Regions from separate parts of the Methylobacterium aquaticum genome, predicted to be linked through region 1. Evidence: predicted binding sites of a transcription regulator. Region 1 holds the regulator's gene; the other holds the start of a gene.

Region 1 (5,517 bases):
GCCGCTCACCTTCCTGGAGCGGGCGGCGACGGTGTTTCCCGACCATACGGCGGTGATCCACGGGACGCTGCGGCGCAGCTACCGCGACCTCTATGCCCGCTCCCGGCGCCTCGCCTCGGCCTTGAGCGCCCGCGGCATCGGGCGGGGCGACACGGTGGCGGTGATGCTCGCCAACACCCCGGCGATGATCGAGTGCCATTACGGGGTGCCGATGGCCGGCGCGGTGCTCAACACCCTCAACACCCGGCTGGATGCCGCGATCATCGCCTTCTGCCTCGACCACGGCGAGGCCAAGGTGGTGATCACCGACCGGGAATTCGCCCGCATCATGGGCCCGGCGCTGGCGCAGGCCGGGGTCAAGCCCCTGGTGATCGACTACGACGACCCGGAATACGACGGCCCGGGCGAACGCCTCGGCGCGATCGAGTACGAGGATCTTCTCGGCGAAGGCGACCCCGCTCATGCCTGGGCGATGCCGGGCGACGAGTGGGACGCGATCACCCTCAACTACACGTCGGGCACCACCGGCGACCCGAAGGGCGTGGTCTACCACCATCGCGGCGCCTCGCTGCTCGCCGTCGGCAACGTGGTGGCGGGCCATCTCGGCCGGCACCCGGTCTATCTGTGGACCCTGCCGATGTTCCACTGCAACGGCTGGTGCTTCCCCTGGACCCTGTCGGTGGTGGCCGGCACCCATGTCTGCCTGCGCCAGGTGCGGGCGAAAGCGATGTACGACGCCATCGCGGATCACGGCGTGACGCATCTGTGCGGCGCGCCGATCGTGATGTCGCTCCTGATCAACGCCCCGGAGGCCGAGCGGCGGGACTTGCCCAACCGCGTCTCGTTCCTCACCGCGGCGGCGCCGCCGCCGGAAGCGGTGCTCGCCGGCATGGCGGAGGCGGGGTTCGACGTGACCCACGTCTACGGGCTGACCGAGACCTACGGCCCGGCGGTGGTGAACGAGTGGCATGCCGACTGGAACGCCCTGGGCAAGGACGAGCAGGCCGCGCGCAAGGCGCGCCAGGGCGTACGCTACCCGCCGCTCGAGGCCCTCGACGTGCTCGATCCGGAGACGATGCAGCCGGTGCCCGCCGACGGCGAGACGCTCGGCGAGGTGATGTTCCGCGGCAACGTGGTGATGCGCGGCTACCTCAAGAACCCGGCGGCCACCGAGGCCGCGTTCAAGGGCGGCTGGTTCCATTCGGGCGATCTCGGGGTGAAGCACCCGGACGGCTACATCCAGCTCAAGGATCGCTCGAAGGACATCATCATCTCAGGGGGCGAGAACATCTCGTCGATCGAGGTCGAGGAGGCCCTGTTCAAGCACCCGGCGGTGGCCGCCGCCGCCGTGGTCGCCAAGCCCGACGAGAAATGGGGCGAGACGCCGTGCGCCTTCGTCGAATTGAAGGGTTCCGAGATGGTCTCGGCCGAGGAGCTGATCGGCTGGTGCCGCCAGTCGCTCGCCGGCTTCAAGGTGCCCAGGCACGTGGTCTTCACCGAACTGCCGAAGACCTCCACCGGCAAGGTGCAGAAATTCGTCCTGCGGGAGATGGCGAAGGCGTTGTGAGCGCTTGATCGGTTGGCTTTTCCGCAGGCCTCAAACCCACAGGGTCATTCCGGGGCCGCGACAGCGGAGCCCGTAATCCAGAAACTCGGATGGTGAAGGATAAGGCGGAACGCGACCCGCCATTGTCTGAGAGCCTGTTTGACTTGCGAAATTCGGCTGTAACGACCTTTTCCATCCCTCTCGCGACCTCATCCTGAGGTGCGACTGAAAGGAGCCTCGAAGGAGGGCTCCAGATGTCCTCGCGATCCCTGGAGCCCTCCTTCGAGGTCAGTCGATTTCAATCGACTGACACCTCAGGATGAGGTTGTGTGTGGGAGTAAATGCTTGAGTCAATCAAACAGGCTCTGAACCATCCGCGGTTCTGGATTCCGGGCTCCGCTATCGCGGCCCCGGAATGACGCGGAGGGTTTGAAATCCGTGGAGACCAGTCAGTCACCTGAAGGCCCGTCACGGCTCCAGCGCGAACATCTCGTCGAACGAATATCCGGAACCCCGCACGGTGCGGATCGGGTCGCTGTCGCGGCCGCGGTTGATCGCCTTGCGCAGGCGGCCGATATGCACGTCGACGGTGCGCTCGTCGATGTAGACGTCGTGGCCCCAGACGCCGTCGAGCAGCTGCTCGCGGGAGAAGACCCGGCCGGGGCTCTGCATCAGGAATTCGAGCAGCTTGAACTCGGTCGGGCCGAGATGCAGCTCGCGGCCGTCGCGGCGGACGCGGTGGCTGACCCGGTCGAGCTCGATGTCGCCGGCGACGAGCAGGTCGGCGACGTGGGCGGGCTTGGCCCGCCGCAGCAGCGCCCGCACCCGGGCCAGCAGTTCCGGCACCGAGAACGGCTTGACGATGTAGTCGTCGGCGCCGGTGGCGAGCCCCCGCACCCTGTCGCCCTCCTCGCCCCGCGCCGTCAGCATGATGACCGGCAGCCGCTCGGTCTCGCGGCGGGCGCGGATGCGCCGGCACAATTCGATGCCGGACAGGCCCGGCATCATCCAGTCCAGGATGACGAGGTCGGGGATCTGCTCGCGCAGGCGGATATCCGCCTCGTCGCCCCGGGCGACGGCGTCGACCTCGAAGCCCTCGGCCTCGAGGTTGTAGCGCAGGAGGAGGGTGAGGGCCTCCTCGTCCTCGACGATCAGGATGCGGGTACTCATCGGGGCACTTCGGGGGGCACTTCAGGCGGGGCCGAAGGCGCCCGCCGGGCCTTGAGGGCCCGGACGGGCGTCGATCCTCAGGCCGCGGGCGGGGTGTCGAGGGTGGCGAAGCTCGAATGGTCGTTCTTCGGACGCTCGGTCGACAGGGTTTCGCCGGTGGCGAGGTAGTGGATGGTCTCGGCGATGTTGGTGGTGTGGTCGCCGATGCGCTCGACGTTCTTGGCGCAGAACAGGAGATGCGTGCAGAACGTGATGTTGCGCGGATCCTCCATCATGTAGGTCAGGAGCTCGCGGAACAGCGAGGTGTAGAGCGCGTCGATGCCGCCGTCCCGGGCCCAGACGTCGAGGGCCGCGACGGTGTCCTGGGTGGCGTAGGCGTCGAGCACGTCCTTGAGCTGGCCCTGGACCAGCTCGTTCATGTGCTCCACGCCGACGACGATCTTCTGGAGCTGGACCTGGTCGGCGATGGCGACGACGCGCTTGGCGACGTTCTTGGCCAGATCGCCGATGCGCTCGAGGTCGCCGGAGACGCGGATCGCCGAGATCGTCTCGCGCAGGTCGATCGCCATCGGCTGGCGGCGGGCGATGAGGAGGATGGCCTTCTCCTCGATCTCGCGCTGCAGCCCGTCGAGGCGCTGGTCGGTGGCGATCACCGCCTGGGCGAGGGCGGAATCGCGGCGCAGGAGCGCCTGGCCGGAATCGGCCACCATCTTCTCGGCGATGCCGCCCATCTCGGCGATGCTGCGCCGCAGGTTCTGCAGCTCCTGATCGTAGGAGGTGACGATGTGGCTCGACATGGGAGACTCCCCGCGGAAGAGGTGGGGCCTACGACGTGCGCCGGTCCGGCAGCCGGACCGACGCAATGACGACTTTGGACCTCAGCCGAACCGGCCGGTGATGTAGTCCTGGGTCTGGCGCTTCGACGGGTTCATGAACAGCCGGTTGGTTGGCCCGAACTCGACCAGCTCGCCGAGATACATGAAGGCGGTGAACTGCGAGATGCGCGCCGCCTGCTGCATGTTGTGGGTGACGATGGCGATGGTGAACTCGGAGCGCAGCTGCTCGATCAGTTCCTCGATGCGGCCGGTCGAGATCGGGTCGAGGGCCGAGGTCGGCTCGTCGAACAGGATCACCTCCGGGCGCTGCGCCACCGTGCGGGCGATGCACAGGCGCTGCTGCTGGCCGCCCGACAGGCCCATGCCGGACTGCTTGAGCTTGTCCTTCACCTCGTCCCACAGGGCGGCCCGGCGCAGGGCCTCCTCGACGCGGATGTCGAGATCGGCCTTGCCGAGGCGCTCGTAGAGCCGGATGCCGAACGCGATGTTGTCGTAGATCGACATCGGGAACGGGGTCGGCTTCTGGAACACCATGCCGACCCGGGCGCGCAGCTCGTTGAGGTCGATCGACGGGTCGAGGATGTTGCGGCCGTCGAGCAGGATCTCGCCTTCCGCGCGCTGCTCCGGGTACAGGCTGTAGATCCGGTTGAAGGTGCGCAGCAACGTCGACTTGCCGCAGCCCGACGGCCCGATCAGCGCCGTGACCTGGCGATCGAGGAAGTTGAGGTTGATGTTCTTCAGGCCGCGGAAGTCGCCGTAGTAGAAGTTCAGGTCCTTCACGGCGAGGCGGATCGCGGCGGATTCGTCGGCCTGGCTCTGGCCCACGACCGGCGCGGCGGTGGCGGTGGCGCTCATCGGTGTATCTCCGGGCAGGAGTATTTTCGAAGAAAATACGTCACAATCAGATGTGGGGAGCAGCACCCGGTCGCGGAGCGATCGGGTGCTGCCGACGTCCGGGTCAGCGCCCCTTCGGGCCGCTCAGGACGAGGCGGGCCACGATCGACAGGCCCAGGATGGTGACGGTGATGAGGAGCGCGCCGGCCCAGGCCAGCTGGCGCCAGTTCTCGTAAGGAGACAGGGCGAACTGGTAGATCATCACCGGCAGGTTCGCGACGCCGCCCATCAGGTTGGGGCTGAACCAGGAATTGTTGTTGAGCGCGGTGAAGAGCAGCGGCGCGGTCTCGCCGGCGATGCGGGCGAGCGCCAGCAGCACGCCGGTGACGATGCCCGATTGCGCCGCCCGCCAGGTGACGGAGCGGATCACGATGGAGAGCGGCGCGCCGAGTGCCGCGCCGGCCTCGCGCAGGGTGCCGGGCACCAGCCGCAGCATGTCCTCGGTGGTGCGCACGATCACCGGGGTGGCGATGATGGCGAGCGCCACGCCGCCGGCCCAGCCCGAATAGCCGCCCATCGGCCGCACCATCAGGGTGTAGACGAACAGGCCGATCAGGATCGAGGGCGCCGAGAGCAGGATGTCGTTGAGGAAGCGGATCAGGTTGGCGAGCGGCGAGCCGCGGCCGTACTCGGCGAGGTAGGTGCCGGCGAGCACGCCGATGGGGGTCGCCACGACGATGCCCAGCGCCGTCATCACTAGGCTGCCGAGGATCGCGTTGGCGATGCCGCCGCCCGCGGAGCCGGGGCCGGGGGTGACCTGGGTGAACAGGGCCGGCGAGAAGCCCTGCACGCCCTGGATGATGAGCATCAGGAGGATCGAGCCGAGCACGATCGCGCCGAGCGCCGTCGCCGCGGTGCAGGCGACGATCAGGAGCTTGTCGGCGGAGCGGCGGCCGGCGCGGACCCGGCCCCATTGCGGGGCGGTCGGGGCCGGCACCGCGGCGGGAGAGGCGTTCATCGGGGAGCGTCCTGCGGGTACGGGGTCAGGCCACCTTCGCGCGGCGCACCAGCAGCCGGGCGATGATGAGCACGATGAAGGTGACGACGAACAGGATGCAGCCGAGCGCCATC
Region 2 (5,517 bases), 140 kb from region 1:
CGAACTCCGTCGAGAGCCCGAACGCGTCCTGCATCTGGAACGACTGCCAGACCGCCTGCACGGCCGGCCAGTAGAAGAACAGGCCGACGATGAGGAGCTGCGGCGCGATCAGCGCCGCCGGCAGCAGCCGGCCTCCGAAGGTGATGCGTTCGGGTCCCATGGTATTACCGTCCGGCCTGCTTCTCGAACTGGCGCAGCATCGCGTTGCCGCGGGTCGCCGCCTCGTCGAGGGCCTGCTTGGCGGTCTTCTTGCCGGCCAGTGTCGCCTCGATCTCCTCGGCCCACAGGTCGCGCATCTGCGGCAGGTTGCCGAGACGCAGGCCGCGGGAATTCTCGGTCGGCGGCTTGTTGGTCAGCTCCTTGATCGGCGTCTCGAGCGCCGGGTTCTTGGCGTAGAAGCCGTCCGCCTTCGACTTCTCGTAGGCCGCCTTGGTGATCGGCATGTAGCCGGTGGTCTGGTGGAGCTTGGCCTGCCGGTCGGTGTCGGACAGGAAGGCGAAGAACTTCGCCACGCCCTTGTACTCGTCGGGCTTCTTGCCGCCCATCACCCACAAGGAGGCGCCGCCGATGATGCTGTTCTGCGGCGCGCCCGGCATGTCGGGATAGTAGGGCATCGGCGCCGAGGCCCAGGCGAACTTGGCCGCGCCCTTGACGTTGCCGTAGGAGCCGGACGAGCCGAACATGATCGGGCATTCGCCGGCGGTGAAGCGGCCGAAGCCGCTGTCGTAGCGGCCGGAGTAATCGAAGGTCTTGTCCTTCTGCGCCTCGGCCAGGTTGCCGAGGTGCTTGACCTGGAGCGGCCCGTTGATCTCGAGCGTGGTGTCGAGGCCGTCCATGCCGTTGGCCTTGGTGGCGACGGGGACGTTGTGCCAGGCCGAGAGCTGCTCGATGTTGAGCCAGGTGACCCAGGTGGTCGAGAAGCCGCAATTCGGGAAGCCGTTCTGCGTCAGCTTCTTGGCCGCGGCGAACAGGTCCGGCCAGGTCTTCGGCGGCTCCGAGAGGCCGATCGACTTCAGCGCGTCGGTGTTGACCCACATCACCATCGACGACGAGTTGAACGGGAACGAGAGCATCTCGCCCTTGGTCGTCGAGTAGTAGCCGGTGATCGCCGGCAGGTAGGCGTTCGGGTCGAACGGCTCGCCGGCATCCTTCATCAGCTGGTAGACCGGCTTGATCGCGCCCTTGGCCGACATCATCGTGGCGGTGCCGACCTCGAACACCTGCATGATGTGCGGTGCGGTGCCGGCGCGGAAGGCGGCGATGCCGGCATTCAGCGTCTCGCCGTAATTGCCCTTGTAGGTCGGCACGACCTTGTAGTCGCCCTGGCTCGCGTTGAACTCGTCGGCGAGGCGGTTGACGGCGTCGTTGTTGGCGCCCGTCATCGCGTGCCACCATTGCAGCTCGGTGACGGCGAGCGCCGGGGTGGCGGCGAGCGCCAGGCCTAAGCCCGCGAGCGCGATGCGGATGGTCGTGGTGGGGGCCATCGGGGTGTCGTCTCCTCGTGTGCGGCCCCTCATGCGGGGCCCGCGTGACACTCCGACGACAGGGCCCGCCGGGGGTGACCGCGGCCCGCACCGTCCTACGGCGGCGGGGCGCTTGTTAGTAGCTGGCTAAGCACAGCCGCGACCGGGGGACAAGGGGCGTTCGCGAGGACCGCGACGTCGCCGGAGCCGTCCTCCCGACCACCTCATGACGAGGTCGTGAGCGCGACGGGCCGGGGCGCTGCGTGGCCGATCCTGTCATGCATCGTCGCACGGGGCGGAACGTGGTTCCCGGCTGCCATCGGCCGCAGACATGACAAAGGCGGGTCCGCGCTCGCGCGCGGCCCGCCTCGTACGGTGACGGCGGTCTTGAGACGACCGGCTAACCCTTAATGGGCTTCGCGCACGGCCACGGCGTTCGGCGTCAGGCCGAAGCGCTCGGCGAGGTGCCAGCGCAGCTCGCGGGAGGAGTGGTAGCCGTAGCTCTTGTCGATCAGGTGACTCACGTCGATCGGGTTCTTGCCCTCGCCGAAACGGCTGATCTGGTCGACGTGGAAGGTAGAGCCATTGAAGGCGGAAGGCGCGCCGTCGCGCCGGGTAAATTCAAACAACATGATGTCTTTTCTTCTATCTTTGCGGCGCTCCGCGGGGGAGCGACTGTGCGTGGCAGGCGGCCATGTGGCCGCCAGCGGAGCATGCGACGAGTCCGCGGACTCATAACGCTCCAGTACGGCCGAGGTTCCGTAACCTTAACGGGATTATCGTTAAGATCACGTAAACCCGGGCCGAGAGGCGCCCTTAGGCGACCTGCAGGTTCACGGCCGACATCTTCGAGCTGTCGCGCCGGTCGGCCTGCAGCTCGTAGGAGACCTTCTGGCCCTCGACGAGGCCGCGCAGGCCAGCCCGCTCCACCGCGGAGATGTGGACGAAAACGTCCTTGCCGCCATCATCCGGCTGGATGAAGCCGAAGCCCTTCTGGTCGTTGAACCACTTGACAGTACCAGTATTCACGCGGTCGTCCTCGTCTCGTTAGAAGTCGCAGCGGGCCACCCTCGACAGCGAGGGCAACGCGGCGCGACGGCGCCAAGTATTTCGGGAGGTGGCTCGTCTTCGCGGGGCCCATGGAGCCCATGCGGGGCTCGATCGCCCGGAGCCACCCGCCCGTTGCCGCTGATCCCTATTTAGGATCTCACTCTGTCCGGAACAAGGCAGGGTGTCCCGATCGTTGCGCGGCATGCGGTCAGGGGGTGCGATCAGGGATGGCTGCGCCCGCGCTGGTTGGGGTCGATCCCGCCCTCGGGCGTGGTGTCGTTGGCCACGTCGCCCTCGTCGGTGTTGGCGCCGGCGAGGTCCTGGGGATCGCCGCCGGTCATGCCCTTCGAGGTACCGATTCCGGGATTTCCCTTCAGGTCGGCATCGGTCGGCGTCGTGGTCTTCGGCTGCTTCGAGCTCATGGGGCTTCCTTCCGGGATTCTCTGTCGATGGGCCCGCTCAACGGTTGAGGGCCCGCTCCAGTTCGTCCCGGCTCATGCGCGAGCGGCCCTTGATGTCGCGGCGCTTCGCCTCGTCGTAGAGGGCGGCGCGGGTCGCATGGGACCGCGTGTCGCGCTCCTTGGCGCGGGTGCGGCGGAAATTCGTCCGGTTCTCGGACGGGCTCTCCTGGTTGGAGGCGCCGGCCTCGCGCAACGCGATAGCGATGGCCTGGCGCCGGTCGGTCACCGGCTCGCCGTCGCTGCGCTCCAGTTCGCCCTCCTTGAACTCGTGCATCACCCGGGCGATCGTGCCCTTCTGGGCGTCCGTGGTCTTGTGAGTGGTCCTGTGGGTGGACTTGGGGGAGGCCATGGCGTCGTCCCTCTCGCTCGCGGGCGCCCGGGCGCCCCGTTCACGGGGGATCAACGTCGACGGGCTTGAGGCGTTTCGGGTCGCGCAGCCCGGGCCTGCGTGGAATTCCCCTGTCGCGTCCGGCGGATTGCTCCCATATACCGACGACATCGTACAGTGTCGGACGCTCCATGGCGGGTATCTCGGTTTCCCTCGAAGGTTCCAACATCCAACTCTCGTTCCAGAAGGACGACCAGGCCACCGCGGTCATCATGGATGCGAGCGCGGCCCGCGCCCTCGTGCGCGCGGTGGGCCAGCTCCTCACGGTGATGCACGAACCGGACGAGGCCGAGGCGGACGATCTCGGCGACGAGGACGCGGCGCTGCTGGACGTGACCTCGCCGGCGATCGAGGTCGGCACCGACGAGCAGGGCCAGGCTGTGGTCGCGCTCCAGGCCGGCGGCCTGCCGCCGTTCCAGCTCCGCCTCACCGACGAGGAGGCCCGGCACGTCGCCACCTCCCTCAACGAGATCCTGAACGCCCCGCGCGACGTGCGCAGCTCGCATGGCGGGCATTGAGCGATCCAGAGGTCTCGATCGACAGGAGTCGCGATCGACACGAAAAGGGCGCCCCTCGGGGCGCCCTTCGTCGTTAGAAACGCGTGCCCGGATTGGTCGGGCCGCCCGGCAGGTAATCCGGCTCGGAGCCGGGCCCGGTCGGATCGGTGATCCCCGGGTCGTTGACCGGGTAGGGCGAGCGCGGCCCGGTCGGGCCGGTATCGGGCAGTTCGTCGGGGGCGACCGGCGGTGGGATGTCGCCCGGGATGCCGCCGCCTGGGGTCGGCTCGGGAAGACCGGGATTGGCCATGGTCGTGCCTCCTCTTCGGGGTGGGGTATGGGGGTTTAAACCGCCGGGCCGGCGGCAGTTCCGTCGCGGCAGGGCGTCGGAACCGGCCCGACCCCGGGTCGTTGCCAGGGCACAAAACCCCCTTGGAGTAAGATCCGATGCCGAGCATCACCCAGGCCAAAATCCTCATCATGGCGACCGACGGCTTCGAGCAATCCGAGCTCGAGGTGCCGAAGGCCAAGCTCGCGGAAGCCGGCGCGCAGGTGACGGTGGCCGCCCCGCAATCGCGCCAGAAGCCGGACAGCATCCGCGGCTGGGACGAGACCGACTGGGGCCGCCCGGTGGCGGTGGATGCCGACATCGAGAGCATCGACGCCTCGGCCTACGACGCCCTGGTGCTGCCCGGCGGCCAGATCAACCCGGACAAGCTGCGCCTGGAGCCGAAGGCCCTGGAGATCCTGCGCAGCTTCCTGGCGAGCGGCAAGGTCGTCGCCGCGATCTGCCACGCGCCCTGGCTGCTGGTCGAGGTCGGCGCCGCCAAGGGCCGCAAGATGACGTCCTACGCCTCGATCAAGACCGACGTGATCAATGCCGGCGCCGAGTGGCACGACCTGCCCGTGGTCACCGACAAGGGCATCGTGACCAGCCGCAACCCGGGCGACCTCGACGCCTTCTCGGCCAAGATCATCGAGGAGGTCCAGGAGGGCCGCCACGACCGGGCGGCGTGACCCGGAGCCTCCCGCTTCTCACCCCGCCTTGCGCACCGGCTGGCACGCCAGCACCGCGTCGGCGGGGCGGCCCGTCAGCTCGGCCCGGTGATCGAAGCGGGTGGTGAAGGTGCCGACCCCGGCGGTGGCCGAGCGCAGCTCGACGATCAGGTCGGTCATCTCGGCCTCCGGGATCAGGGCCTCGACGACGTCCCAGCCCGACCAGCCGGGCCGGGCGTCGAAGCCGAGGATCTGGCCGCGGCGGGCGGTGACGAGGCCGGTGGCCTTGGCGGTGGCGCCGCTCGGCACCGCCATCGACACCGCCAGGACCGGCTCCAGCAGCACCGGCCCGGCCTTGGCGAGGGCCTCCTCCAGCGCCAGGCGGGTCGCGGCCTGGAAGGCGGCGTCCGACGAATCGACCGCGTGGGCGGCGCCGTCCCTGAGCGTCACCGCGAGGTCGACCACCGGGAAGCCGAGCGGCCCCCTCGCGGTGAAGGCCCGGGCCCCGGCCTCGACCGAGGCGACGTACTGGCGCGGCACCGCGCCGCCCACCACCTCGTCCTCGAAGACGAACCCCTCGCCCCGGGGCAGCGGCCGCACCGCGAGCGCCACGTCGGCGAACTGGCCGTGGCCGCCGGTCTGCTTCTTGTGCCGCGCCCGCG

Evidence for each region. Region 1 encodes PhoB, which activates phosphate uptake and scavenging genes when phosphate is short. Its sites were predicted from a motif close to TGTCATNNANCTGTCAT; they were not measured.
Region 2: the regulator PhoB is predicted to act here: its motif matches at 1,529-1,545, upstream of ugpB (sn-glycerol-3-phosphate ABC transporter substrate-binding protein UgpB).

What each region holds. Positions count from the first base shown of each region.
Region 1 covers NZ_CP043627.1:1,514,441-1,519,957, forward strand. Annotated here, with positions in the region: gene F1D61_RS06675 (acyl-CoA synthetase) at 1-1,567, shown strand, start outside; gene phoB (phosphate regulon transcriptional regulator PhoB) at 2,015-2,716, opposite strand; gene phoU (phosphate signaling complex protein PhoU) at 2,794-3,513, opposite strand; gene pstB (phosphate ABC transporter ATP-binding protein PstB) at 3,595-4,407, opposite strand; gene pstA (phosphate ABC transporter permease PstA) at 4,511-5,404, opposite strand; gene pstC (phosphate ABC transporter permease subunit PstC) at 5,430-5,517, opposite strand, start outside.
Region 2 covers NZ_CP043627.1:1,652,209-1,657,725, reverse strand. Annotated here, with positions in the region: gene ugpA (sn-glycerol-3-phosphate ABC transporter permease UgpA) at 1-160, opposite strand, end outside; gene ugpB (sn-glycerol-3-phosphate ABC transporter substrate-binding protein UgpB) at 165-1,484, opposite strand; gene F1D61_RS07330 (AsnC family transcriptional regulator) at 1,871-2,095, opposite strand; gene F1D61_RS07325 (cold-shock protein) at 2,280-2,492, opposite strand; gene F1D61_RS07320 (hypothetical protein) at 2,735-2,935, opposite strand; gene F1D61_RS07315 (DUF6496 domain-containing protein) at 2,973-3,323, opposite strand; gene F1D61_RS07310 (hypothetical protein) at 3,494-3,880, shown strand; gene F1D61_RS07305 (hypothetical protein) at 3,954-4,169, opposite strand; gene F1D61_RS07300 (type 1 glutamine amidotransferase domain-containing protein) at 4,307-4,876, shown strand; gene F1D61_RS07295 (elongation factor G) at 4,895-5,517, opposite strand, start outside.